Regions from separate parts of the Kitasatospora sp. NPDC059747 genome, predicted to be linked through region 1. Evidence: riboswitches for the same ligand, from Rfam matches in the RefSeq annotation. Region 1 holds a riboswitch; the other holds the start of a gene.
The links. A riboswitch is a leader RNA that binds a small molecule or an ion and turns the genes downstream of it on or off. The one in region 1 is predicted to bind S-adenosylmethionine.

Region 1 (5,373 bases):
GACGGCGCTCGGCCGCCGGCCCGCCGAGGATCTGCCGGAGCTGTCCTACCTGGAGTGCGCGACCACCCCCGCGGTGCTGCGGGCGCTGGAGAAGGGCGGCGTCGACCTCTGCATCCTGGACGGCGAGGCGGTGCCGGCCGGCGGGCTCGGACTCGGGCGCCAGCTCAAGGACGAGATCTACGGCTGCCCGCCGGTGCTGGTGCTGATCGGCCGGCCGCAGGACTCCTGGCTGGCCGCCTGGAGCCGGGCCGACGCGGCGATCTCGCGCCCGGTCGACCCGGTCGCGCTGGCCGGGGCGGTGGCCACGCTGCTGCGGGCGCGCCTGGCCAAGCGGGCCCCCGCGACGCGCTGAGCGGCGCCGTCTCAGTACTAGAGAAGACAGGGCCGGAGGTACCCCGCCGCTCGATAGGCTGACTCCATCCGTACGGACGTCCCCCCTGGGGGAACCGACAACAGCTGGAGTCAGCCATGGTGAACGTGAACCCTGCGAACGGTGGTACCGACCCCGCGCAGGTGGTCCGCACCTGGCCGGACCTCCTGGCGGCGCTGTTGAAGGGGGAGGACCTCGACCGCTCGGCCACCGCGTGGGCGATGGACCGGATCATGAGCGGCGAGGCGTCCCCCGTCCAGGTCGCCGGGTTCATGGTGGCGCTGCGGGCCAAGGGCGAGACGGTCGACGAGATCAGCGGCCTGGTGGACGCGATGTACGCGCACGCCGAGCCGCTGGACATCCCGGGCCCGGCGGTGGACATCGTCGGTACCGGCGGCGACCGCGCCAAGACCGTCAACATCTCCACGATGTCCGCGATCGTCGCCGCGGCCGCCGGTGCCAAGGTGGTCAAGCACGGCAACCGGGCGTCCTCCTCGGCGAGCGGGTCGTCGGACGTGCTGGAGAAGCTCGGCATCGCCCTGGACCTGTCGGCCCGGCGGGTCGCCGAGGTGGCCGAGGAGGTCGGGCTCACCTTCTGCTTCGCGGCGAGGTTCCACCCGTCGATGCGGCACGCCGCCACCGCCCGGCGCGACCTCGGGGTGCCGACCGCGTTCAACATCCTCGGCCCGCTGACCAACCCGGCGAAGGTCACCGCGCACGCCGTCGGCTGCTTCGACACCCGGCTCGCCGGGCTGATCGCGGGCGTCCTCGCCCGGCGCGGCTCCACGGCGCTGGTCTTCCGCGGCGACGACGGCCTGGACGAGCTGACCGTCACCACGACGTCGCAGGTGTGGATCGTGCGGGACGGCATCGTCACCGAGACCGCCTTCGACCCGCGGGACGTCGGCATCGAGCTCGTCGGCATCGAGGCGCTCCGCGGGGCGGACGCCTCCTACAACGCCGAGGTCGCGCGCCGGCTGCTGGCCGGGGAGCGCGGGCCGGTGCGGGACGCCGTCCTGCTCAACACGGCGGCGGCGCTGGTGGCGCTGGACCTGACGGACGCGCCGCTCGCCGAGCAGCTGGCGGCCGGCATGGAGCGGGCCGCGGCGGCCGTGGACTCGGGCGCGGCGCAGGAGCTGCTGCGGCGCTGGTCGGAGGCCACCGGCCGGGACTGACAAGCGAGTTGAGGGGCCCGTGGCAGTTCGTCGCCGCGGGCCCCTTCGGCTGTCCGGATGGTGGATGCCTGTTTGACCACCGGGCGGACGCGACCTAGAGTCCTGTCCAGGTCATGAGTGACAGCGACAAGCCCCAGCTTGCTGTCCGGCAACCCTCCGTCCGTGGCGGGGTGCCCTGGGTGAGGACCGGGCCGCGCGGCGAACCGTCCGCGAGGCAAGCGCGGACGCCCGACGACTAGCACTCCCGGGGTCCCTCGACCTCCGAAGGAGTGCATCCTCATGTCCCTTGCCACCGAAATCTGCGCCCCCCTGGCCGTCCTCGGCCACGACGTCCAGGTGCCGCTCGTCAACGGCGAGAAGGTCGGCTACGCGCCGCTCGACTACGCGGCCAGCTCGCCGGCGCTGCAGCGGGTGTGGGACGACGTCGCCGCGTACGCCCCCTACTACGGCAGCGTGCACCGCGGCGCCGGGTACCTCTCGCAGCTGTCCACCGACCTGTTCGAGCAGAGCCGCCGGACCGTCGGCGAGTTCCTCGGCCTGCGCGAGGGCGACCAGGTGGTCTTCACCCGGGCCACCACCGACTCGCTCAACCTGCTCGCCGCCGCGCTGCCGGCCGGCACCCGGGTGTTCGCGTTCGAGACCGAGCACCACGCCTCGCTGCTGCCCTGGGCCCACGCCGGGCTCGACGTCACCTACCTGCGCGCTCCCCGCTCGCACGCCGAGGCCGTCGCCGCGCTGGACGCCGCGCTCGCCGGGGCGCCCGAGGGCCCGAAGCTGCTGTGCGTCACCGGCGCCTCGAACGTCACCGGCGAGCTGTGGCCGGTCGCCGAGCTCACCGCGACCGCGCACCGGCACGGCGCCCGGGTGGTGCTGGACGCCGCGCAGCTCGCCCCGCACCACCGGGTCTCGGTGGCCGAGCTGGACGTCGACTGGATCGCCTTCTCCGGCCACAAGATCTACGCGCCGTTCGGTGCCGGGGTGCTGGCCGGCCGGGCGGACTGGCTGGACGCGGCCGAGCCGTACCTGGCCGGCGGCGGCGCGACCCGGACGGTGGCCCGGGAGGCCGACGGCTCGGTGGCCGTCCAGTGGCACACCGGCCCGGCCCGGCACGAGGCCGGCTCGCCGAACGTCATCGGCGCCTACGCCATCGCGTCCGCCTGCCGGGCGCTGAGCGAGGCCGGCTTCGACGCGCTGGAGGCCCGCGAGCAGGCGCTGATCGCCCGGCTCACGGCCGGGCTGGCGGAGATCCCGCAGGTCAAGGTGCTGAGCCTGTTCGGCTCCGACTCGGCGCGGGTGGGCGTGCTGTCCTTCGTCGTCCGGGGCTGGAACAGCTCGCACTTCTCGGCCGCGCTCTCCGCCGAGTACGGCATCGGCGTGCGCGACGGGCTGTTCTGCGCGCACCCGCTGGTGCGCACGCTGCTCGGCGACGAGGACGTGGCGCCGTCCGAGTGCGGCGCGCCGGAGCCGTCGCTGCCGGGCGAGCGCAGCCTGAACGCCATCCGGGTCAGCTTCGGCGCCGGGACCCCGGACGAGCACGTCGACCGCTTCCTGACCGCCGTCCGCGAGCTGGTCACGGACGGCGCGGCGTGGAACTACCGGAACGAGGGCGGCCGTTGCGTCGCCGACACTCGCCGTGAGGACTGAGGACTGAGGACTACTCGTCCAGGCCGAGCGCGAACGCGGCCTCCAGGTCGTGCTGGGAGTAGGTGCGGAAGGCGATCTGGGTCTCGGTGTGGGCGACGCCCGGGACCTTGTTCAGCCGGCCCGGGATGACGTCGGCCAGGTCGTCGTGCTTGCGCACCCGCACCATCGCGACCAGGTCGTAGCCGCCGGTCACCGAGTACACCTCGCTGACGCCCTCGATGGCGGCGATGGCCTCGGCGATCTCCGGGATGCGGTCGACACTGGTCTTGATCAGGACGATGGCGGTGATCACTGTTCCGGCTCCTTCGTGGGGTGGCGCCAGCGTATCGGGCCTCAGCCGGGTCGTCTCGGGGGGTGACCGACGACGGTGCAGGCGTAGAGGAAGCCGGCACAGAAGCCGATCACGTGGACCAGGTAGGCGACCCCGGGCCCGGCCGAGTGCACCGACCACCACTGCAGGGCGAACCAGAGGCCCAGCACGAGCCAGGCCGGGAACCGCAGCGGCAGGAAGAGCAGCAGCGGGACGAGCGTCGTCACCCGGGAGCGCGGGTGGAAGCGCAGGTAGGCGCCCAGGACGGCGGAGATCGCGCCGGAGGCTCCGATCAGGACGCGGGTGGAGTCCGCCGAGTGCGCCTCGGCGAGGGCGAAGCCGTACGTCGCGAGGCTCCCGGCGGCCAGGTAGAAGAGGAGGAAGCGGGCCCGGCCGACCCGCCGTTCGACGGTGGGGCCGAAGACGTGGAGGAAGAGCAGGTTGCCGGCCAGGTGCAGCCAGCCGGCGTGCAGGAAGAGGCCGGTGAGGACGGAGACGGCCGGGCGCTTGCCCGGCGTGGGAGCGGCCGGGCAGCCGGGGGCCGGGTCCGGGGCCTCGGCGAGCTGTTCGGCCGTCAGCGGGCGCCCGGCCAGCAGTTCGGCGGGGACGGCGCCCCAGCGCTGCTCGTACCGCTGCTCGGCGCAGAGCCGGGCCTGCCCGGTGCCGTAGAGGGGGTTGAGTCCGGCGGCCGGCCCGAACAGGAAGACCAGGGTGTTGAGCGCGATCAGGGCGTAGGTGACCGCCGGGGCGGGCACCGCGGGGCCGCCGTCCCGCGCGTCGGTGTGGCCGGGGGCCGCGAGCGCCATGCGGCCAAGCATCCCTCCGCGGGCCCTCCGTGACACCGCGCTGTACGGCAGGTGGACTAGCCGTCCCGATCGCCCGAACCGGTGGCCGTGATGGTTGCCCCAGGCAATAGGCTTGGGGCGGGCATTCCCGCCTCCCGCCGCCGATGCCGGGGCTCCGGGGGGAGCGCCTAGCCCACCCAGGGACCACCCGAGAGGACCCCCGATGACCGTCCCCGCTCTGACCGCCGAGACGCGTTGGCGCTGCACCCTGTGCGGCAACCTCACCCGCTTCGACGTGACCCGCTCCGCGCGGGTCACCGAGTTCCTGCACTTCGACCTGGCCGGCGAGTCCAAGGTCGAGGAGACCGAAGTCCTGAGCGAGACGGTCGAGACGGTGCGCTGCCGCTGGTGCAACGCGGTGGACCAGGTCGAGCTGGTCGCCCGCCCGGGCGCGGACGACGCGGCGGTCGAGGCCGAGCAGGGTTGATGCCCCGCCGGTGCGGTGGACGGTGCACGGCACGGCCGTCCGCCGCACGGGACAATACAGACAGAACGCACGGAGCGTGACGACAGGGACGGCGGCCGCGGGGCCGCACCCGTTGGACCAGGATCGGAGCCGAGGACGTGGTGGACGCAGCGAGGGAGCCCGCCGGACCGCAGGGGCAGCCCGCTGCGGAGCCGGCTGCCGGGGCGGCGGGGGCCGCCGACGGTGCCGCCGCGTCCGGAACCGCCGCGGACCCGGGAGCAGGCCGTCCCGCCGAGAAGCTCGACCGGCCGCTGCCGGAGGGCGTGCGCCGGCGCGTGGTCGGCCTGGCCGCGGACGCGCTCGGCGGACTGCCGCCCGGCGAGCTGCCGCAGAGCCTGCGTCAGTACGCCAAGTTCACCCCGGCCCGGCGGGCCAAGTACGCGGCCACGGCGATCGCGGCGGCGCTGGAGTCGGAGCCGGCCTTCCGGCTGCGGATAGCGGAGCGGCTGCGGCTGGGCCAGCCGGACCTGGTGAAGGCGCTGGAGTCGGGCAGCGTCCCCGGCGCCGCCGATCCGATGGACGTCGCGGCCGCCGCCTACCTGGTGCGGTCGGCGGGCTGGAGC
Region 2 (5,373 bases), on a different contig from region 1:
GGTCGCGTGCAGGATCTCCTCGCAGCACGCGGCGAAGGCCCTCGCCCAGCGTTCGGTGAGGAAGCCGGCCCGGTCGGCGCCGAGGATGCCGGTGAGGACGGCCCTGGCCACGTCGTCCGGGAGGAGCCGGAAGTACTCGGGCGGGGCCCACGGGGTGTGGGAGAAGTGGCCGATGCGCAGGTCGGGGCGGGCCGCGCGGAGCAGGGCCGGGGTGAGGGACAGGTGGTAGTCCTGGACCAGGACGGCGGCGTTCGGGGCGGCCTCGGCCGCGAGGGCGTCCGAGAAGGCCCGGTTGTACGTCTCGTAGGCGGCCCACTCGGTGCGGAAGCCGGCGTCGAAGGCGGGGGCGGTGGGCGTGGCGTAGAGCAGGTGGCTGACGAACCAGAGGGTCGAGTTGGCGACGCCGTTGTAGGCGCGGGCGAAGGTCTCCGGGTCGATGTCCAGCATCCGGACGGCCTGTCCGCCGACGTCGTGGCCGGCCAGGTCGAGGCGGCCGTGGGGGGCTTCGCGGGCGGCCCGGCGGTCCGCGTCGCCCAGGGCGGCGCACACCCAGACGGCGTTCGGGTCGTCGATCGCGGAGAGGCCGGAGACCAGGCCTCCGCCACCGCGTTTGAGGGTCAGCGTGCCGTCGTCCGCGGTGCTGAAGGAGACCGGTCCGCGGTTGGACGCCACCAGCACGGTCGCGCTCGAACGTTTGGTCGATGAATCGGCCATGAGTCCTCTTCTGGGTCTACCCGTTCACCCTTCGGGGTGGAATCCGAGCGTACGGCGGAGCGGAGCGCAGCGCGGCCGTACCGTCGAAGACCTGCGACATGCAGCGGTCAGGGCTTGGCCGCCATGAGGCTCCGCAGGGGTCGAGTGGGAAGCCTCCTCGTCGAGAGGGGGAGGAGTCACGGTTGGTACGTTGCCGGTCGGCAGACGTCGCAAACCAATCGCCGGACAACCGGCGAGATCGCAGCGGCCGCACTGTTCGGGTCTGTCACCCGTCGGTGCGGCGCTTCGCGTACTCGGGGACGGTGTGCATCGGGGGGCGTTCCGTGGCCGTCACGGGGTGCGTGTGGGCGGTGAACGCGCGGGTCTCCGGGTCGCGGGTGAACTGGGTGAGCAGCGGGTGGACGAGGTCGGCCGAGGCCTTGAGGCGGTGGGCGCGGTCGAGGCGTTCCAGCGCGGTGCGGTAGATGGTGGCGGCCATCCGGCCGAGGGCCTGGCCGTCCTGGTGGCGGTGGTGGCGGACGCCGACGTCGACCTGGGCCAGGGCGTCGAGGCCGACGAGCTCCAACGCGTCGACCAGGAGGCCGAGTTCGACGCCGTAGCCGGTGGGGAAGGGGAGCCGTTCGAGCAGTACGCGGCGGGCCGCGTACTCACCGCCGAGCGGCTGGACGAAACCGGCGAGTTCCGGCCAGTGCAGGTTGAGGAGGGGGCGGGCGACCAGTTCCGTCACCCGGCCACCGCCGGCCGGGAAGACCGCGTCGGGGTCCCCGGCGGAGCCGCTGACTTCGAGCGGGCGGTCGTACATGGCCTTGACCAGCTGGATGTCCGGCTCGGTGAGCAGCGGGCCGACGGTGCCGGAGACGAAGGCGGGGTCGAACTCGCGCAGGTCGGCGTCGACGAAGCAGACGATGTCGCCGCGGGTGACCAGCAGCGAGCGCCACAGCACCTCGCCCTTGCCGGGCACGGCGGGCAGCCGGGGCAGGATCCCGTCGCGCGGCACGACCCGGGCGCCGGCCGCGGCGGCCACGGCGGCGGTGTCGTCGGCGGAGCCGGAGTCGACGACGACGAGCTCGTCGACGAGGGGGAGGCGCTCCATCAGCTCGCGCCGGATCGTGCGGACGATGTCGCCGACGGTGGCCGACTCGTCGAGGGCGGGCAGGACGACGCTGACGGTGTGGCCGGTGCGGCGCTTGGCCGCCAGGAGGGTGTCGACCGGCCGGTCGGCCGCACTCCACGAGCGGCGGCCCAGCCAGGAGGCCGCCTGCGGGAGGAGTGCGGGGGTCGGTTCGGCGGGCACGGGACTCTCCTCGGCGGATCGGGGTGGAACGGGCCATCTCGCGTGGCGGACGGTCCCTTTCGGGCTCGGCGCCTTCGGATACAGTCTTCGTACAGCGGTCGGACCTTCGCACGCCGGGGTCACCGCTGACGACAACTTCACATGCTCATCCAGAGGGACTGAGGGAACGGCCCGTTGACGTCCCGGCAACCTTCTCGCGCGGCTTTCACCAGGCCCCGGCGGGACAGGTGCCAATTCCGGCCCGTGGTGCGCCCGCACCACGGGGAAGATGAGGAGAGAGGCCTCCGCCATCATGGCTATCGACACAGTCGCACCCGCATCCGTGGATCTCGGCCCCGCCACCGCCCTGTCCTGTCGGGAGTGCGGCACCCGCTTCCCGCTCGGTCCGAGCTTCGCCTGTGTGGAGTGCTTCGGGCCGCTGGAGATCGCGTACGAGTTCGGGAGCGAGGCCGCCGAGGAGCTGCGCAAGCGCATCGAGGCCGGGCCCGCGTCGATCTGGCGCTACGCGCCGCTGCTGCCGGTGCCCGCGGACGTCGCTTCGAAGCCGAACCTGAATCCCGGCTGGACCCCGCTGGTCAAGGCGGACAACCTCGGTCGCGAGCTCGGGTTCACCGCGAACCTGTACGTGAAGGACGACTCGGGGAACCCGACGCACTCGTTCAAGGACCGCGTGGTGGCCTGCGCGATCGAGGCCGCGCGCGCCTTCGGCTACACCACGCTCTCCTGCTCGTCGACCGGCAACCTGGCCGGTGCGGTGGGTGCGGCGGCGGCCCGGGCCGGGTTCCGCTCGTGCGTGTTCATCCCGCACGACCTGGAGCAGGGCAAGGTCGTCATGGCCGGTGTGTACGGCGGCGAGCTGGTCGGCATCGAGGGCAACTACGACGACGTGAACCGCTTCTGCTCGGAGCTGATCGGCGACCCGGCCGGCGAGGGCTGGGGCTTCGTCAACGTCAACCTCCGCCCGTACTACGGCGAGGGCTCCAAGACGCTCGCGTACGAGATCTGCGAGCAGCTCGGCTGGCGGCTGCCGGAGCAGATCGTCATCCCGATCGCCTCGGGCTCGCAGCTCACGAAGATCGACAAGGGCCTGCAGGAGCTGATCAAGCTCGGGCTGGTCGAGGACCGGCCGTACCGGATCTTCGGCGCCCAGGCCGAGGGCTGCTCGCCGGTCTCCGCGGCGTTCAAGGCCGGCCGGGACGTGATCAAGCCGGTGAAGCCGGACACCATCGCCAAGTCGCTGGCGATCGGCAACCCGGCGGACGGCCCGTACGTGCTGGACATCGCGCGGCGCACCGGCGGAGCGGTCGAGGACGTCACCGACGCCGAGGTGGTGGCCGCCATCCGGCTGCTGGCCCGCACCGAGGGCATCTTCGCCGAGACCGCGGGCGGCGTGACCGTCGGCGTGCTCAAGAAGCTGGTCGAGACCGGGCAGCTGGATCCGGCCAAGGAGACCGTCGCGATCAACACCGGTGACGGCCTCAAGACCCTGGACGCCGTCGCCGATGCCGGGATGACCGCGGTCATCCGCCCGACGCTGGAGTCCTTCCGCACCGCCGGCCTCGCGTCCGCCTGATTCCCCCACGAGGAGAGCCACCCATGAGCGCCACCGTCCGCATCCCCACCATCCTGCGCACCTACACCGGCGGGTCCGCCGAGGTCACCGCCGACGGCGGGACCCTGGGCGACGTCATCGCCGACCTGGAGAAGAACCACGCGGGCATCTCCGCGCGCATCCTGGACGACACCGGCAAGCTGCGCCGTTTCGTGAACGTGTACGTGAACGACGACGACGTGCGATTCGCCGAGGGACTGGCGACCGAGATCAAGGACGGTGCCAGCGTCTCGATCATTCCGGCGGTGGCCGGCGGCTGCTGAGCCGCGCCCCGCTCCGACCGGCCACCCGCGTGCACGGAATTCCGCATTCCGTGCGCGGGGGCGGCCGCTCGCATTTCGGCGGGAATATTTCCCGGTCGAGTGGGAGTAGAGTGTCGCTCGGCCGGGAACAAGGGTCCCCCTCACCCTCCCCGTGCGAACCGCCGCTCCGCCGTCCGTCCGTTGAGACCGCCCGGGGACCGGGTCCGGGAAACATGTCACGCGGATGTCAGAATTCTCCAGGGGATTTGTGTAATCCGTCCGCTATGTCCGGCGTGAATTGCGGAGTTCCTTCCGATTCGGCCCGTCCTGTCCCTTGACGCGGACCCGGAATTCACCGCGGAGGGCCCTGTTGCAGAGGGCGTCGATCCGGATACATTCAGCCGCGGTCGACGCAATCACCCGCTCACGGATGTCGTTCGGGGCGGTTGATCGCGGCGTGCACGGCTGCGCCCAGGGGGGGTTCCCCGGGCCGGCCTTCACAACCAACCCGGGCCCGCGACCTGCGGGACCGTGAAGGGCCAGCACAGCACTAGGGGAGTTCGGAATGGCTCAGGGCACCGTCAAGTGGTTCAACGCGGAGAAGGGCTACGGCTTCATCGCGGTCGACGGTGGTGCGGACGTCTTCGTCCACTACAGCGCGATCCAGATGGACGGCTACCGCACCCTCGAGGAGGGCCAGCGGGTCGAGTTCGAGATCTCCCAGGGACAGAAGGGCCCGCAGGCGGACATGGTCCGCGCGGTCTGACCCCTTCCGGCTCCAGGAGCTCGGCGCGGCCCACGGCTGGTGACCACTCGCTTCTCGACGGGCCCGCGCGACACGCGTCGTGCGGGCCCGTCGGCGTTCCCGCGGCGGCTCCCGGCTTGGCGATTGGGCTTGCACTCGACCACCCGGAGTGCTAATCATTGGCGTTAGCACTCACAGCTTGAGAGTGACAGCGGACCGGGTCGGTGAGGCCCTGGGAGCGGTAGGGGAATAGACCCCCGCACACCTTGGCCGTCCGTCGCGGGCACCCCTTGGTCCGAGCAGTCGACCGTGTCCCGGAGGACCACTTCAGATGGCCAAGATCATCGCCTTTGATGAGGAAGCTCGCCGCGGCCTTGAGCGTGGCATGAACCAGCTCGCCGACGCAGTGAAGGTCACGCTCGGCCCCAAGGGTCGCAACGTCGTGCTGGAGAAGAAGTGGGGCGCCCCCACGATCACCAACGACGGTGTCTCCATCGCCAAGGAGATCGAGCTCGAGGACCCGTACGAGAAGATCGGCGCGGAGCTCGTCAAGGAGGTCGCCAAGAAGACGGACGACGTCGCGGGTGACGGCACCACCACCGCCACCGTGCTCGCCCAGGCCCTGGTTCGCGAGGGTCTGCGCAACGTCGCCGCCGGCGCCAACCCGATGGCCCTGAAGCGCGGCATCGAGAAGGCCGTCGCCGCCGTCTCGGACCAGCTCCTGGCCCAGGCCACCGACGTGGAGACCAAGGAGCAGATCGCCTCC

Region 2: it holds a riboswitch for S-adenosylmethionine, as region 1 does, so the genes downstream of both, thrC (threonine synthase) here and ACFV4G_RS38670 (aminotransferase class V-fold PLP-dependent enzyme) in region 1, are expected to answer to the same signal.

What each region holds. Positions count from the first base shown of each region.
Region 1 is NZ_JBHWGV010000151.1:4,557-9,929, forward strand. It holds gene ACFV4G_RS38660 (hypothetical protein) at 1-352, shown strand, start outside; gene trpD (anthranilate phosphoribosyltransferase) at 469-1,545, shown strand; SAM riboswitch class IV at 1,655-1,772, shown strand; gene ACFV4G_RS38670 (aminotransferase class V-fold PLP-dependent enzyme) at 1,825-3,189, shown strand; gene ACFV4G_RS38675 (Lrp/AsnC ligand binding domain-containing protein) at 3,200-3,481, opposite strand; gene ACFV4G_RS38680 (rhomboid family intramembrane serine protease) at 3,523-4,305, opposite strand; gene ACFV4G_RS38685 (hypothetical protein) at 4,508-4,771, shown strand; gene ACFV4G_RS38690 (NYN domain-containing protein) at 4,909-5,373, shown strand, end outside.
Region 2 is NZ_JBHWGV010000003.1:1,781-7,153, forward strand. It holds gene ACFV4G_RS01905 (trehalose-6-phosphate synthase) at 1-714, opposite strand, end outside; gene ACFV4G_RS01910 (glucosyl-3-phosphoglycerate synthase) at 980-2,008, opposite strand; SAM riboswitch class I at 2,151-2,283, shown strand; gene thrC (threonine synthase) at 2,301-3,581, shown strand; gene ACFV4G_RS01920 (ubiquitin-like small modifier protein 1) at 3,605-3,883, shown strand; gene ACFV4G_RS01925 (cold-shock protein) at 4,428-4,628, shown strand; gene groL (chaperonin GroEL) at 4,939-5,373, shown strand, end outside.